DNA from 3 places in the Salipaludibacillus sp. HK11 genome. Region 2 is predicted to be linked to each of the others. Evidence: riboswitches for the same ligand, from Rfam matches in the RefSeq annotation. Region 2 holds a riboswitch; each other region holds the start of a gene.
The links. A riboswitch is a leader RNA that binds a small molecule or an ion and turns the genes downstream of it on or off. The one in region 2 is predicted to bind lysine.
Positions count from the first base shown of each region.

Region 1: another riboswitch for lysine. It lies ahead of dapA (4-hydroxy-tetrahydrodipicolinate synthase); the one in region 2 lies ahead of lysA (diaminopimelate decarboxylase).
Region 3: another riboswitch for lysine. It lies ahead of ACM26V_RS12815 (Na+/H+ antiporter NhaC family protein); the one in region 2 lies ahead of lysA (diaminopimelate decarboxylase).

Region 1 covers NZ_CP181045.1:1,162,523-1,166,799, forward strand. The annotation lists gene ACM26V_RS05870 (hypothetical protein) at 4-270, shown strand; gene dapA (4-hydroxy-tetrahydrodipicolinate synthase) at 868-1,755, opposite strand; lysine riboswitch at 1,906-2,088, opposite strand; gene ACM26V_RS05880 (TVP38/TMEM64 family protein) at 2,392-3,066, shown strand; gene ACM26V_RS05885 (FUSC family protein) at 3,331-4,277, opposite strand, start outside.
Region 2 covers NZ_CP181045.1:198,432-202,708, reverse strand. The annotation lists gene ribD (bifunctional diaminohydroxyphosphoribosylaminopyrimidine deaminase/5-amino-6-(5-phosphoribosylamino)uracil reductase RibD) at 1-87, opposite strand, end outside; FMN riboswitch at 362-510, opposite strand; gene ACM26V_RS01230 (peptidylprolyl isomerase) at 611-1,045, opposite strand; gene lysA (diaminopimelate decarboxylase) at 1,162-2,511, opposite strand; lysine riboswitch at 2,616-2,792, opposite strand; gene ACM26V_RS01220 (spore germination protein) at 2,882-4,277, opposite strand, start outside.
Region 3 covers NZ_CP181045.1:2,630,691-2,634,967, forward strand. The annotation lists gene ACM26V_RS12810 (sodium-dependent transporter) at 1-1,037, opposite strand, end outside; gene ACM26V_RS12815 (Na+/H+ antiporter NhaC family protein) at 1,162-2,730, opposite strand; lysine riboswitch at 2,994-3,174, opposite strand; gene yunB (sporulation protein YunB) at 3,265-4,095, opposite strand; gene ACM26V_RS12825 (dihydrofolate reductase) at 4,190-4,277, opposite strand, start outside.

The DNA.
Region 1 (4,277 bases), 960 kb from region 2:
TTTATGGATCACTTTAATAAAGATAGCTATTTTGAGCAGCGTGATCAACTAATCAAGCGGCTTCCTGAACCTGAAAAATCAGTCTTTCGTTATTTTCGTGAAGTTGAGGAATCGAATCTTCGTCAGTATGGAAGGTTAACAGTCCATCAGAGAACTCCTATAATGATAACTGCAGAACATTTTATGATGACAGAAGAGGAGACGAAACAAATTTGTTTGTCTGCATCTAATAAATTGAAAGTTCTTTTTAGGAACAAATGGGAGAACTAATAATTCTTGAATTATTCATAAAGCACTAAGATGTGAATATAAAAGGGATCAAAAAAACAATTACTCACACAATTTTTACAGAAAACACTCGATCGACTAAAAGCGAACTCTTTCCGTGCCCAACGCTTTCAGTCTTTCGTTATCGTTCCGAATCAACGAGGCATTCGGAACGTTGGCGGAGTCGAAATTGAAAAACGCTCCGAATCAATGAGGGATTCGGAACGATCGAGGAATCTAAATTGGAAAACGCTCCGAATCAACGAGGGATTCGGACCGTTCGCGGAGTCGAAATTGAAAAACGCTCCGAATCAATGAGGTATTCAGACAGTTCGTTGATTCGAAATTGAAAAACGTTCCGAATCAACGAGGGATTCGGAACGATCGAAGAATCTAAATTGAAAAACGCTCCGAATCAACGGGGCATAACGGGGCACTCGGAACGTTCGAGGAATATAAATTGAAAAACGTTCCGAATCAGCAAGGGATTCGCAATCTTCTCTTTATAACACTCGAGTTTTAGACAGAATACACTCTAAAATTGATCTCAAAATAAATAAAAAATAAATGGCCTTCAAAAAAATGAAGGCCTGCTTTCTGTTACACAGCAGAAGAAAATATCTTATGCCGGATTATATGATGGACTTTCTGCGATTCTTCTGGTGTTAAAGAAACTAGAGGTAATCGAACAGATCCAACTTTAATTGAACACATTTCTAAAGCTGCTTTTACTGGTGACGGGCTAGGAGCACTAAACATGACGTCCATTACTGGTAAAAGTTGACGATGAAGTTGTGCTGCATACTTTACATGACCATTTTCATGTGCTGTAATCATGTCCTTCATCTCGTTACCGATAATATGAGATGACACGGAAACAGCGCCATTCCCACCGATAGATAAAATAGGCAATGTCAAGCTATCATCCCCACTGTAAAGAGTGAAATCATCAGACGTTTTATCAATAATTTCTGACATAGCGTCTAAATCACCGCTTGCTTCTTTAATAGATACGATATTTTTAATTTCTGATAGTCGGATAACTGTAGCAGGGAGCAAAGTGACTGAACTTCTGCCAGGTACGTTATACAACATAACTGGAAGCGGAGTCGCTGCGGCAATAGCTTTGAAATGCGCATACATACCTTCTTGGCTTGGTTTATTATAATAAGGTGTTGCGAGCATGACACCATCGACACCGGCTCTTGTAGCCAACTCAGTTAACTCAATAGCTGCTCTCGTACTATTTGTTCCTGTTCCTGCAATGACTGGACCTCTTCCGTCAACTACTTCAACAGTGAATTCGTAAAGAGATACTTTCTCTTGAATACTTAAAGTAGGAGATTCACCTGTTGTTCCTGCTACGACAATTCCATCAGAACCATTAGCTAATAAATGTTGGATTAATTCTTTCGTTGCTGGAAAATCGATATTGCCATCTTGATCAAAAGGGGTGACCATGGCAGTTAAAATATGTCCGAAATTCATGTGAAGCACCTCTATTCAAATTATTTCCGCCTTAAACGGATGAAGTTCTTGAATAGAGCTAAATCGCTTGTACAACCGTTATTACAAAATATAAAAAGCAGCAACGAGGGTCTCGTTGCTGCTAGAATAGTGTAATTAAACGGTAATCCAGCGTGAGATAGCCCTCCATACAGTCTATTGACTATACGACAGTCCTGCATTTATTCAATAACAGACCCAACAACAAATGTTTGAGCCATTCGTTGTTTCGGCAAAAATCCCTTTTCATGGCTATCAACAGAGCTCATACTCCTCAAGTCATGTACTAATGATTTCTGCACCTCTACTCACTTCAAATATATTGAAGTAAATGATATGAACTTTGAACTAACCATAACAAACTTTTTCTTTATATGCAACATAAAATATAAACATGATTTGTAAAGGAACTGTTATATCGTAAATATAAGTTTCAAAATAGAACACCTTCGTTGAGTGCGGGTGATTTTTACTGTAATATGAAAACTAAGAATTAAGTTATTGTGAGACTTCTTTATTAAATGGTGGGTCATAATAATCCAATTGTTTCTAGTTAGCTAGATTAAGGAATTGTTTTTCAGAACGGTTATAGATGTTATAAAGGAGTTCACCGAAGAGATGCCTAAAAAAATGATCGTTAAAATTATTGCTTTTTTGTTTGTTGTGAGTTTAATGCTCTATATAAATTACGTACATATTGATCTTCATCCTGAACGGATTCAATTAACTATATTATCTTTTGGAATATGGGCACCACTAATATTTATTGCAATATTTAGTCTAAGACCTTTTGTACTCTTTCCTGCCTCGATTTTAGGGGTTGTTGGAGGCTTATCTTTTGGACCAATAATTGGCCCAATTGTAACGTATGTTGGTTCAGTATCTGGCGCTATTATATCTTTTCTTGCCGTGCGTTATTTAGGGAGAAATATTAGACGAAAAAAATGGACGGGAAGAGGCGAAACCATTCAAAAAAAAATCGAAGAGAAGGGATTTTTCTATGTTTTCGCCTTGCGAGTAATTCCGGTGATTAATTTTGATTTAGTTAGCTACTTATCAGCGCTCTCGAGAATTAGTTTTAAGAAATATATTTTTGCTACGATGATCGGTATAATTCCTGGAACTTTAGCCTTTAACTTTTTGGGGGCATCTTTTGTAGAATTAAGTCCACTAATGTTTATTATTACCGGTACGATGTTTGTCGTTGCTTTTTTAGTTCCATTGATAATAAAAAAGATATTAAAAAAGAAGAAAAATATTGATTTAGATTTCCTTTCAGATAAAGAAACTTAAAATTGTTCTGTTATAAGTTTAATGAATTTAGATGAGACTATTAAATGAAATGGCATTATCAGCGGAGTTGTAACTATAATATATGCATGCTTGGAGTGATGTGCAATGCGATTTAGAATCCCCAAAGTACTTCTTATGATAAAGGTATGGTCAATGTTGAGGAGATATTTAAGAAGAAAACGAAGATGATGATTAATTTTCAATAAAGTAGAAGGAATGGTTGAGAAAAATGACCATTCCTTTATTCTTACATGAAGTAATATGTCAATTATGAACTGACTTAGCTATGACATGATGATGGAGATCTTCTAACAAATCGTGGATTGCTAATAATTCATAGAATAAAATAACCTTTCCACTTAATTGATGATCGTACTCAACTTGGTTGTGGACCGCGGAGGGCCTTGAACGAGAAAATTCATAGCGCAGATGGTTGTTTAATTCATCAATAAACTGAAAATAACTATCTCGAATAGGTAAGTCTAGATGAGTAAGCAATAATCCAAATTCGCTTTCAGCCCTTTTCAATAAGATTTGTTCATATTCAGTAAATGAGAGGTTTTTCGGTAAATATTGAAGGTTACCAAAATGTAAGACGGCTCTATGAAGAAATTGAGTCGTTTGTTTTTCTATTGAAAAACGCCGATATTTTTTTATCTTAAAGCGGTGATACCGAAGTTCTTTTCGTTGAAATTGGAGAAGTTGATCTGTCGTAGCGATGTTCCGTTTCAAATTCTCATAAGTTCCCATGTTCTTATAATGATGGTCACGGATAGATGTAAGACGCTGAAAAGATTCGTTCAGTGTTTTTTTAATTTGTTCGATGTGTTGTTGGTTCCTTAGCTCGATATTGTCCAAGTAGTCTGCAGGTAAAATAAGGACATTTACTAACGTAGAAACGGTAATACCGATCGAAGTTGTTCCTAATCGGATCAGAAAAGAAAGTAATAAATAATTTTGTAAATCAGGAATCATAGCAACGGATGTTAATGTAGCCACTAGCGTACCTTCGTATAATTTAAACTTTTGACAAAGTATAATGGTACAAGTGGCTGCAATTGTATAGGTCAGCGGACTTTCACCTAAGAAATAAACCGATCCAGCTGCAAGTGCAGCTCCTATTGCTGATGCAGGAAAACGCACAAGTCCCTTTCTGATCGAGTCATGGGTCGTCGGTTCAATCGTGACGATTGCCGTAATGACAGCGAATA
Region 2 (4,277 bases):
AACACACCCTACAACAGGGTTCGGAGCTGTTTGTCCTATTGTTTGTCTTGCGATCTCGATCGCTAATTTCATATAGTTATTATCCATAAGTCGAACCCTCCTGTTATATAAACGTATACTTCTAGTCATCAATCAAACTGAGATAAAAAATTGTAATTTAACTCAATTTTTTTTAAAACAAAAAAGCCCTAAAAGGAATTTCCCTTCAGGACATAGTTTCAGAATATGATTTGTGCAGAAAAAGATGCTCAAAGTTTACAGAGAAAACCAAAATTCAATTCTCTCCGTAAAAAAGAGTGATTCTAGGAACAGTAAATGTCATAAGACACACTTCTCCTAGATAACCATCTTTTTCAACCGTCATATCCTTCTCCCATCCAGACTATACTGTCGGCTTTGGAGTTTCACCAAATCCACCGTTGCTTAAATATAAGCAACGGGTCACGGACTTAAAGGCTATTGCGCCTCATCACCGCCGGTTGGGAATTTCACCCTACCCCGAAGGAACGGTTTATTCATTTTGTATAGTGTATCACAAGATGTTTCATTTGTTCTTCATTTTGCTCAAAAAAAACGTCCAAATGAGAATTTGAACGTTTTTGGACATATTTTATGCTTCGTAAACTTTAACCTCTGACATTTGATCGCCTGCTTTAATCCTTGGAAGAATATCTAACCCCTCTGTTACCTGACCAAATACAGTATGAACACCATCTAAATGTGGCTGTGGTTCAAGTACTAAAAAGAATTGACTTCCCCCAGTGTCTTTACCAGCGTGAGCCATTGAAAGACTTCCTTTTTGATGCTTATGTGGATTCCCTTTTGTTTCACACTTAATTGTGTAACCAGGTCCCCCTGTACCATTTCCTTCAGGGCATCCTCCTTGAGCGACAAAACCTGGAATCACTCGATGGAAAGATAAACCATTATAAAAACCATCGTTCGCTAATTTTTCAAAGTTAGCTACCGTTCCCGGTGCCTCATCAGCAAAAAATTCAATCTCAATCTTTTCACCATTTTCAAAAGCAATTGTACCTTTTTTCATCATTATTACCTCCATTTTTTCAATTAAATTATGTATATTGTTTCTATTTTACACGAGAAATACGAAAGAAGGAAACAAAACAATCAAACCGCTCTATTTCCTTCGATTTTTCGAGGTTAATTTTGACCTATCTGTGTGTCTAATCCTTTTTGCATAATAAGTTGCTTGTAGGAACGTTCATGTCGTATTAAATCTTCAAACTTCTCACGTTCAATAACCAAATGATGTTCACCGTCTTCCACAAATACAACCGCTGGACGTAAAATACGATTGTAATTACTTGCCATCGAATAGCCATAAGCTCCTGTTGAAGATACGGCAAGTAAGTCTCCTTGAATAGCTGGAGGTAATGCCAAATCCCAAATGAGCATATCTCCACTTTCACAGCATTTGCCTGCAATAGAAACAACTTCTGATTTTTCTTGATCGGCTTTGTTAGCTAAAATAGCTTCGTATTCAGCTTGATATAATGCCGGTCGAATGTTATCAGTCATTCCACCATCAATAGAAATATACGTTCTTAACCCAGGAATATCTTTTCTCGAACCAATTCGATACAACGTTGTGCCCGCTTCTCCTACTAATGCTCTTCCTGGTTCAATCCAAATTTCTGGCACAGGCATATTTAATTTTCCGGCTTCTTCTTTTGCTGCCATCACCATTTTATCAATATACTCATGCAGAGGAAGTGGGTGGTCGTGCTTTCCATAACGAATGCCAAATCCTCCACCTACATTCAATACATCAGGATAATAGTCCAATTCTTGTTTCCATTCTGCTAGCGATAAGTAAATCGCTTTAACTGCCTCCTCAAAACCTTCTGCATTGAAAATTTGTGAGCCAATATGAGAATGAACACCTTTCAATTTTAAATGGGAATGCGTTAAAATCATTTTTATTGCTCTTTTCGCTTGACCACTGTTCAAATCAAAGCCAAACTTCGAATCTTCTTGTCCTGTTGAGATATAGTCATGTGTATGGGCCTCTACACCTGGTGTAATTCGAATCAATACGTCGATATTTGTATTCAACGTCTCCGTTAGACCCATAAGCCAAGATAATTCTGTGAAATTATCAACCACAATACATCCTATCTCTTCTTTCACAGCCATTTCAAGTTCATCTGGTGTTTTGTTATTTCCATGAAAATGAATTTTTTCTACTGGAAATCCAGCTTGCAATGCAGTGAAGAGTTCCCCACCTGAACAAACATCTAAACTTAATCCTAGTTCATCGGCCAATTCAATCATTGCAATACAACTAAAAGCTTTACTAGCATAAGCTATTTGATACTGCACTTGTTGATTTTCAAACGCATGATGAAACTCTGACGCCCTATTACGAATATCTTTCACATCATATACATAAAGAGGTGTGCCATATTGTTCAGCTAAAGTAGTGACATCAACTTCACCAATTGTTAAATGACCCTCCTGATTAATCTTACTTGTTCCATATAACCCCATATATACCCACTCCTTGTAACCTTACTCACACTTGAACAATAGAAAAAGAGAAATGAATGTGAATCACACTCATTTCCCTTTTGGGAGTTCCGTTTCCGGCAATCCATCAAGGTTAGTGCTCCACTACAAATTGCAGTGACAGTGAGCAGTTTATTTAACTACACCCCAGTAAACTAAAGTAAGTTGCTTTAGTTACTTCGGCAAATTGACCTTTCAATAGCCATCATCGTTTCCTTTTACTCAGGCTATTTACTAATTCTTTTTGCACCTCTACCTACATTATAACTTATCTTATACCATATTTTATTTTTTTACAATATCACACTCTTATCCATCATGCAACTAACATACGAATACATTAGAAAATTTATTAACCATCTTGTTTCGTTACATTCTGCGGATGAACAATACTCGGTCTCTTCCGTTTAATTGGTACTGCCTGCCGGAAAATAATATCAAATAACGCTTTTGGATAAAAAGGTAGGAACGGCCACATATATGGCGCCCCTAGGGTTTTTGATCGTACGAGCAGGATAAACAGTACCGCTGTACCTAGGACAAACCCTGGGACGTTGAATAGCGCCACCGAAAACAGAAGAACGAGTCGTAGTATTTTTAATGCAACTGACAATTCATAACTTGGTGTTGCAAACATTCCGATCGCGCCAACCGCAACATAGAGAATTACCTCAGGAATAAACAGTCCTACTTCTATTGCAATTTCTCCAATTAACAAAGCAGCAACAAGTCCTAATGCTGTTGCTAATGGAGAAGGTGTATGGATCGCCGCCATCCTTAATAATTCTATTCCTAACTCTGCTAAAACAATCTGCCCAAATACCGGTACATTCGAATCTTCTGAAGGACCAATATAGTCGAAAGCATCGGGAAGAAGCTCGGGTTCTTGTACCATTAACAACCAAAATGGCAAAATAAATAAAGCAAATAGAATCCCTGAAAATCTCACCCATCGAAAAAAAGTCCCCGCCATCGGTGCTTGACGATATTCCTCAGCATGCTGTACATGGTGAAAAAACGTTGTTGGAATAATAATCACACTTGGAGATGCATCGATAAATAAAACGACGTGACCTTCCAATAAATGAGTTGCACACACATCAGGTCTTTCGGTATAGCGAACCATCGGAAATGGATTATATCCTTGTTTAACTACAAATTCTTCAACAGCCTTATCAGCCATGGTTAATCCATCGATATCAATGCCTTTTAACTCTTTCTGAACAATTTTCACAAGTTTCGGATCCGCGATGCCTTTAATATAAGTAACACTGATATCAGTTTTAGATCGACGGCCAACGCGCATAATTTCGTTTCTTAATCGTTCATCGCGGATTCTTCTTCTTGTCAATGCAGTATTTTCAATAATATTTTCCGTATAACCGTCTCGACTTCCTCTGACAACTTTTTCGGTATCAGGTTCCTCAGGGCCTCTCCCAGGGTAATTTCTCACATCAATCACAAGGGCTTTGGAATCTCCTTCAATGAGAATAAAAATTAACCCTGATAACATTTCTACGATGGCTTCATCTAGCGTACCTACTTCTTCTACTTGTACATGAGTTAGCCGGTTTAAAATCTGCTCTTTTACACTAGATTTTTTTTGTTCAACCGCATCAAGAAACATTAGTTCTTTTAACAATTCAATAATGTATTGAATATCGCACAATCCATTTACAAAATAAAATTGAACTTCTTTATCGAGGACAGATATTTTTCTAACACCTACGTCAAAACTTTCACCAATA
Region 3 (4,277 bases), 2.4 Mb from region 2:
ATTGTTGTTAGTTTACGATTCCAATTCATCTTGCGCATCACATAAGAAACACTTACTTCCAAGAGTGAGATCGCAGAAGATAAAGCGGCAATTGCTACAAGGAAGAAGAATAGTATTGCAAAAAATGTTCCTCCAGCTCCCATTTGAGCAAATACTTCAGGCAACGTGATAAAGATTAAACCTGGCCCACTCGCAGGGTCTAGCCCAAACGTAAACACAGCTGGGAAAATCATAATACCTGCAATAATCGCAAATAACGTATCAAGTACTACAACTCCACCGGCAGCAGTTGGAAGTTTCGTATCTTTCGGTAAATAACTTGCGTACGTAATCATCGCACCCATACCTAATGAAAGAGTGAAAAATGCTTGACCAATCGCGGCCGAATAAACATTTGGATCTCCAAAAGCACTCCAATCTGGAGTAAATAAGAATCTTAATCCTTCTCCAGCACCGTCAAGTGTTAAACTATAACCAGCCAATATAATTAAAATTAATGCTAATAAAGGCATAAAAATACGGTTAGAAAGCTCAATTCCTTTTTTAACACCGAAAAATACGATGCCAATAACGATTGCCATGAAAAGGAATTGCCAGAAAACAGGTCCTCCTGCTCCTCCGATAAAGTCTACGAAGAAATCTTCATATCCACCTTGCCCCACCGCTCCAGCGGCACCGGTTAAGTAACTAAACAGGAAGTAACCGACCCAACCTGCAATAACTCCATAGAAAGATAAAATCAAGAATGATGTCACAACACCTAGTACGCCACCGATTACCCAAGGTTTTCCTGGGGCTATGTTGTTAAACGAGCCTACCACATCCGACTGCCCTCGTCGACCAATTGAGAATTCAGCTAGCAATACCGGAAGTCCAACAAGAAAAATACATAATACATAAATTAATAAAAAGGCCGCTCCACCGCTATCGCCTGTTACATACGAAAAACGCCAGATATTTCCTAAACCTACCGCTGAACCAACTGCGGCTAAAATAAAGCCCATTCTCGTGGCCCATTGTTCCCGTCCATTATTCATAGTCATAACTCCTCTCTTTCATATTTTAATATTTATTCGCTCTTTGCCATCTTATTATAATTGTCTGACAATTGTCAAAGAGTTTCGGTATATATTATATAAGTGTCCCAATTATTCTTATTTGCTAAGCTGCTTGATATAATCTCACAATGACTGTTTTTAGGATAAGAATTGTTATTGCAAACGTCACAGCCCCAGCTAATAATCCAATCCAAACACTTCCAGAGAAACCTAATGCTAAAAACGAAATTGTTGCTATCACCCCAACAATTAGTGCATAGGGTAGTTGTGTCAGCACATGATCTATATGATGACTACCTGCACCTGCTGAGGATAAGATCGTCGTATCAGATATAGGTGAGCAATGATCTCCAAATATCGCACCGGCAAGTACAGCAGCCAATACTGGTAGAATAAGCGTAATATCCGTTATCGCTGCAATTTCCCCTGCAATCGGAAGCATGATTGCAAACGTCCCCCATGACGTACCTGTGCTAAATGCCATAAAACCAGCAATAAGGAACAGTAAAGCAGGAAGGAACCCTAATTGTATATGCTCATCAACCAATGAGGCCAAGTATTCACCCGTTCCTAGATCACCAATGATTTCAATGATTGTCCAAGCGAATAATAAAATATAGATGGCAGGAAGCATCGATTTTACACCTGCCCATAATCCAAGTCCTAGATGTTTCATTGGAAGTTTTCGTAATAATGAAATGGCAATCGTCATTACTAAACTGATTAATCCCCCATACAACAATGCTGCAGCAACATCAGTATTTTCAAACGTAGCTAGTAATGATCGTTGGCCTTCCTCTGTTCCCTGAATACCTGTAACCACCATAAACAGGACTGTTGCAATGATAAGTGTAACGATCGGCCAAATTAAATCGGCCACTTTACCATCCGCCATAGGGATTGCATCTTCGCTATCACCTGGAACTGGCCCCTTTTCCTTATCTACAAGTTCACCCGTATTCTGAGCTCGTTCCTCATGCGTTCTCATCAGACCTATATCCAACTTAAAATATGCTACTGCAAAAACGAGCAAGATTGCAAAGATCGCATAAAAATTCATCGGCGCAATGAACAAAAAGGCTTGAAGGGCTTCATATTGAGTAACCCCATGGGTAACTAAGATTCCACCAATAATCGTAATAATGTATGCCCCCCAGCTTGAAACTGGAGAAATAACACAAATTGGTGCAGCTGTTGAATCGACAACATATGCTAGCTTTGCTCTTGAGATTTTATGCCTATCTGTGAAGGGACGACTAACATTCCCAACGGTCAGACTGTTAAAGTAATCATCAATGAAGATAATGATCCCTAGGAACCCTGCAACAAACTGAGCAGCTATTCGCGATTTGACTTTTGTCAATGCCCATTCGCCAAAAGCTCTACTACCTCCTGTCACCGTAATAAGTGCTGCAATCATACCAAGGATTAATAAAAACAAAATAATGTAAAATTCCCAAGTATTTACTCCACCCTCAGAAATAAAAATACCTGCAACAATAGTGAAAATTTGCGATATTGTTTCATTAAGAAATAACTCTTCTGATTGGTTTATCATCAATGCTCCAACAACAATTCCTATCCCAAGAGATAACAATACTCGTTTGGTGATAATCACCATTACAAGCGCTAAAACCGGTGGTAATAATGTTAAAATACCATGTTCCTCCATTTGGATCCTCCTAAAAATAAATTAATTCCTACAGATAATCGTTACATTGCTACAAATAGACAGCCAATTCGATATATAATTCAATCCTTCTGACACATAACAATTTCCGACAAATTTCGCAACGTGTCCATAGTCTCTTTTATGACTATGATACCCAAAACTTATCCACCACTCAAAAATCTTTCGTTTCCTAACCATCAAAAAACGACAAAGGAAATTTCCCTTGCCGCTTCATAATGAAGTCAAGATGTCGATTCCCCATCAACTGAAGTAGTACTCCACTAAGGTTTCCCTTTAGTGACAGTGTTACATTTATTTAATGTAACCCCAGCTATTATATCCCGGACAGAACATAATAACTTCGGCAAAACTCCCTTTCAGAAACGGTCATCGTCGTCCAAACTCTCGTTTCCTACTTCTGCATTTTGCGCCTCTACCTCACCGTAAATGAGGTATTTACTCTTTATTTAATTACAAATCCGAAACTTATCATATCAAAAGATTCTTTTCTTTTCAACTGTTTTATTTTTGGATCTAATTGCTTATATTTCTGTCAGTTTCCATATCGAAATCTTCACTAACTTCTTCTTCTGGTCTTTGGATGACAGCTGGCGTCATTCCACCTTCACCACCCGGTCCACTATAAAAATCTGGAACTTCTCCAGGTATCCATACCATTGCTACAGGAATCGATGTTTTTACCACTTCCGTATTTGTCGCAAATGGAATAACAACCTTAACATCGACTTCAATTTCTATCGAGATACTCATGTACGTATTATTAATTCCAACAGATACAATGTTCTCCTTCAGTTGCGGCTGCACATCTCCAATCGCTGATAAACGAACAGGAACTCGAGGTCCTAAGTGTGCGAGTAGTGCGTTGTTAGTCGCTTGACCTAAAGGAATCATATGAATAATTCCATCTTCAGAAAATGTCGCTCCTTCGCTATGGACATCGACTTCATTCGGAATACGAAGATCCTTCACTCGTCCATGTTCAATATCATTTAAATAATTCTGCACACGTTTCGTAGTCTCTTGTAACACCCGATTATATATAACTTGATTGTATTGAACAGACATGACCTTCCCGTCTTCATCTCGATCAAATTCGACAAGATTCTCCAATTCCGTATCCTCAAGGATATGACGAGATATCGCATCATTGATAGCTAATGTACCAATTCTTTGCGTCTCAGTAGTTGCGATCGCCATCAATGTCGGTCTGATACCTTTTTCTACGATGATCAGCCCCTGGACTGTTAAGATAATGAAAATGATAAACGAAATCATTAATACATAACGAAAAGGAAGAGGTCCTTTTTTCTTACGGCTAGGCCGCGTGGTGCGAAATACTTTCATTTTGATTCCCCCTCCCCACATTCATATGCAAGGAGAAACAAAGATTGTACTAAAAAATTCTCCAAGATTGTCTCCTGAAGAATTTTTTCTATTTTTATATTCTTTCATAGATAAGAAACGTATGCGAATACTGATTTTTCTCATCAACAATTCCTTGTTCTTCAGATACGATTTCCCAATCT